Regions from separate parts of the Rhizobium sp. SL42 genome, predicted to be linked through region 1. Evidence: riboswitches for the same ligand, from Rfam matches in the RefSeq annotation. Region 1 holds a riboswitch; the other holds the start of a gene.
The links. Region 1 has a riboswitch for S-adenosylmethionine ahead of metA (homoserine O-acetyltransferase MetA). Riboswitches for the same ligand answer to the same signal wherever they lie in the genome.

Region 1 (2,388 bases):
TGGCCGCGGCCCTCGGTCTCGACATCATCGAATGGAACGTCAAGTCGACGACCAAGGCGCAGCAGGGTCTCTACGAATACGATGCCGTGTCGCGGCTGCGCGACAGCCAGCTCGGCGATCCGCGCGTCAACGACGTCGGCAACTACATCCGCCGCGGCAAGCTCTGGCAGGCCTTTGCGACCGAGCAGAAATGCGTGCTGCTGATCGACGAGATCGACAAGGCCGATATCGAGTTTCCCAACGACCTGCTGCAGGAACTCGACCGCATGGAATTCCATGTCTACGAGACCGGCGAACTGGTGAAGGCGAAGGTCCGGCCGATCGTCATCATCACCTCGAACAACGAGAAGGAATTGCCGGACGCGTTTCTGCGCCGCTGCTTCTTCCACTATATCCGCTTTCCCGAAGCCGAGACGCTGGCCCGCATCGTCGAGGTGCATTATCCGGGCATCAAGCAGACACTGGTGCGCAATGCGCTGACCCAGTTCTACGAGATCCGCGAGACGCCCGGCCTGCGCAAGAAACCCTCGACCTCAGAGGCGCTCGACTGGATCCGGCTGCTGGTTTCGGAGGATATCGATCCCGCCGACCTGCGCGGCGATCCGAAACAGGCGCTGCCGAAACTGCACGGCGCGCTGTTGAAGAACGAGCAGGACGTGCATCTTTTCGAGAGGCTGGCTTTCCTGGCACGCCGGGAGGGTCGCTAGCGCGGCAGCCACGTTCATGCGCTGCATTGCCACATGTTTTTTCGTTGATTCGCTGGCATGACAGGCGTAAACAGCGCGGGTGTTTCGTGGTGATTTGGCCGGCCGGCTTGCAGCCACGTAAAATAAGTCGCTAAAGGGCCGAGGCAAGTTCCAAGACTTTCCAAGGACCGGTAGCGATATGCAAAGCTGCCGGTATTTTTGTTTTGGCGGTCCAGCACCGCCGCGACACCGAAAGTTGAGAGCAAGATGCCGATCAGGATTCCCGACACACTGCCAGCCTTTGAAACCCTCGTGCACGAGGGCGTGCGGGTGATGACCGAAACGGTGGCTGTCCGCCAGGATATCCGCCCGCTGCAGATCGGCCTTCTCAATCTCATGCCGAACAAGATCAAGACGGAACTGCAGTTTGCCCGCCTGATCGGCGCCTCGCCGCTGCAGGTCGAGCTGACCCTGGTGCGCGTTGGCGGCCACAAGGCGAAGAATACCTCGGAAGAGCATCTCCTGTCCTTCTACCAGACCTGGGACGAGGTGAAGGACCGCAAGTTCGATGGCTTCATCGTCACCGGCGCGCCGGTCGAGACGATGCCCTACGAGGATGTGACCTACTGGAACGAAATGGCGCAGATCTTCGACTGGACCGAAACCAACGTGCATTCATCGATGAATGTCTGCTGGGGCGCGATGGCGGCGATCTACCATTTCCACAATGTCGCCAAGCATCCGCTGAAGGAAAAGGCGTTCGGCGTCTATCGCCATCGCAACCTGGCGCCGTCCTCGGTGTTCCTCAACGGCTTTTCCGATGATTTCCAGGTCCCGGTGTCACGCTGGACCGAAGTGCGCCGCGCCGACATCGAGACGGAAAAGAGCCTGAACATCCTGCTCGAATCCGACGAGATGGGCGTCTGCCTGGTGCAGGAGGAACGCGCGAAGCGTCTCTACATGTTCAATCACGTCGAATATGACTCCACCTCCCTGGCGGACGAATATTTCCGCGACGTCAATGCCGGCATCCCGATCAAGATGCCGCACAACTACTTCCCGCATAACGACGACACGCTTGCGCCGCTCAACCGCTGGCGCGGTCACGCGCATCTGTTGTTCGGCAACTGGATCAACGAGATCTACCAGACGACACCCTATGACCTGAACGAGATCGGCAAGGATCTGTAGCCATGGACATTCCCGACGCCGCGCCTGTGGAGATCCGGCCGCTTGCCGCTGCCGACGAGGCCGACTGGCGGCGTCTGTGGAAGGCCTATCTGGCCTTCTACGAGACCGAACTGCCGGAGGAAATCTACCGGGCGACCTTTGCCCGGCTGCTCTCCGGCGTTGCGGGCGAATATCGCGGGCTTCTGGCCCTTGTGGACGGCCGGCCGGTTGGGCTTGCCCACATCCTCTTTCATCGCTCCTGCTGGCATATCGAGAATATCTGCTACCTGCAGGACCTCTATGCCGACCCTGATGTCCGCGGCAAGGGCATCGGCCGGGCCCTGATCGAGGCGGTCTACCGCGAGGCCAAGGACGCAAATGCCGGAGAGGTCTACTGGATGACCCAGGAATTCAACGGGACAGCCAGGCGGCTCTATGACAGGATCGCCGACAAGACACCTTTCATCATCTACCAGAAGAACCTCTAGACGCCGATGTTCCTGCCTTTCTTCCTGCGGCTGATACAAGAGAA
Region 2 (2,388 bases), 630 kb from region 1:
ATGGATCGTAGGGCGTCATCTCGGCCGCATAGAGCGGCGGCACGTGGACGGCTTCGTTGGAGACGAGGATATAGAACTCGTCCGGATCGAGGATCAGTTCGTCGGCGCCACGGCTATAAAGCGGCTCCCAGAAATCGAGGACTTCATGGGCGCCCTTCAGATCGACATCGATGACCGAGGTATGGTGCTTGCCGCGATAGCCGATCAGGCCCTGCGGGCCGGACCCCTTCAGGTCGATCGACAGCGCAATGCCGCCACCCGAGACATTCGGCATGTCGCTGGCGACGAGCGTATCGGCCTTGTGCAAATCGAGCAGTTCGCTTTCGCCGAGCAAGGCATGGCCGACACGGAAACGGATCTGCGACAGGCGCGAACCGCGACGGACGATGATCGGGAAGGTGCGCGGCGAGATTTCGAGATAGAGCGGGCCTTTGTAGCCGGCCGGCACCTTGTCGAATTCCTGAGCGTAGTCGACCATGACCCGGGTGAAGATATCGAGACGGCCAGTCGAACTCTTCGGATTGGCCGAGGCCGAGATTTCGGCCGGCAGGTCGAGGCTTTCCATCAGCGGCACGATGTAGACACAGCCGGTTTCAAGCACGGCGCCATTTTCCAGATCGATCTCATGCAGGGTCAGGCGTTCGAGCTTTTCGGCGACGGTATGCCCCCGGCCCGGCATGAAGCTGGCGCGCACGCGGATCGCCTTGCCCCCGAGGCGCAGGTCCAGACTTGCCGGCTGGATCTGATCGTGATCAAGCATGACCTCGCTTTTCAGGCGCTCGGTGCCAAACAGCGTGCCGATGGCGCGATCCGACAATATCCCGGGTTTACTGCTCATTTTCTCTATCCTGTTTGGGGCCGACAAAACCAAACCCGAGGAATTGACGCAAGTCCAGCTTCGGCGTATGGCAAGCTTATCCCGTGGTGATTTGGCCGGTCGGCTTGCAGCCACGTTAAACAAATGGCTAAATAGACCGGGTTACTTGTAAACCGGTCCGTCTTCGCGACCGGTTTTTTTGTGTTTGAAAAGGCACTGACATGAGCAAGAACTGGCGTCCGGCAACCCAACTCGTCCATGGCGGCACACTGCGCTCGCAGTATGGCGAGACTTCCGAGGCGATCTATCTCACCCAGGGTTTCGTCTATGACAGTTCGGAAGCGGCCGAAGCCCGCTTCAAGGGCGAGACGGACGGTTTCATCTATGCCCGCTACGGCAGCCCGACCAATGACATGTTCGAAAAGCGCATGTGCATGCTGGAAGGCGCCGAAGACGCGCGCGCCACGGCATCGGGCATGGCGGCCGTTTCCGCGGCCATTCTCTGCCAGGTCAAGGCCGGCGACCATATCGTTGCCGCACGCGCCCTGTTCGGCTCCTGCCGCTACATCATCGAAACGCTGGCGCCGCGCTACGGCGTGGACTTCACGCTGGTCGATGGCCGCGACCTTGCCAACTGGGAGGCTGCCATCCGCCCCAATACCAAGGTGATGTTCCTCGAAAGCCCGACCAATCCGACGCTTGAACTGGTTGACATTGCCGGCGTTGCCAAGCTGGCCAATCAGATTGGCGCCAAGCTGATCGTCGACAATGTGTTTGCCACGCCGCTGTTCCAGAAGCCGCTCGAACTCGGGGCGCATATCGTCGTCTATTCGGCGACCAAACACATCGACGGCCAGGGACGCTGCCTCGGCGGCGTGGTTCTGTCCGACAAAGAATGGATCGCCGAGAACCTGCAGGACTATTTCCGCCATACCGGGCCGGCAATGTCGCCGTTCAACGCCTGGACGCTTCTGAAGGGCATCGAGACGCTACCGCTGCGCGTTCGGCAGCAGACGGCCAATGCCGCAGCCATTGCCGATTTTCTCGCCGAACAGGGTGCTGTTGCCAAGGTGATCTACCCGGGCCGGGCCGACCATCCGCAGGCCGGCCTCGTCGCCAAGCAGATGAGCGGCGGCTCGACGCTGGTCTGCTTCGAGATGAAGGGCGGCAAGGATGCGGCCTTCAAGCTGCAGAACGCACTCGATATCGTGAAGATCTCCAACAATCTCGGCGATGCGAAAAGCCTGATCACCCATCCGGCAACCACGACGCACAAGAACCTCAGCGACGAGGCACGTGCCGAACTCGGCATGTCGGGCGGAACGGTGCGGCTCTCCTGCGGCATCGAGGACACCACCGACCTGCTCGAGGATTTTGCCCGGGCGCTGAAGGCGGTCTGAGACCGAGGCGATTGCCCTCAAGCCAAAAAAAGTCCGGGCGTACCTGTGCGTGCGACCGGACACTTGCCCTTGACGGGGCGAAATGCGCTAATATTCCATGGGCTGACGTTTTCGAACCGCACAGCAGAAACTTGCTCTCCACGCCGGGCAGACTAATTTAATGTTGGAAAT

Region 2: linked by a shared signal. The riboswitch ahead of IM739_RS05390 (O-succinylhomoserine sulfhydrylase) and the one ahead of metA (homoserine O-acetyltransferase MetA) in region 1 are both predicted to bind S-adenosylmethionine.

What each region holds. Positions count from the first base shown of each region.
Region 1 is NZ_CP063397.1:529,325-531,712, forward strand. Features, by position in the region: gene IM739_RS02350 (AAA family ATPase) at 1-707, shown strand, start outside; SAM riboswitch at 784-861, shown strand; gene metA (homoserine O-acetyltransferase MetA) at 954-1,877, shown strand; gene IM739_RS02360 (GNAT family N-acetyltransferase) at 1,880-2,344, shown strand; gene IM739_RS02365 (vWA domain-containing protein) at 2,351-2,388, shown strand, end outside.
Region 2 is NZ_CP063397.1:1,155,032-1,157,419, reverse strand. Features, by position in the region: gene IM739_RS05395 (2'-deoxycytidine 5'-triphosphate deaminase) at 1-838, opposite strand, end outside; SAM riboswitch at 912-990, shown strand; gene IM739_RS05390 (O-succinylhomoserine sulfhydrylase) at 1,039-2,217, shown strand.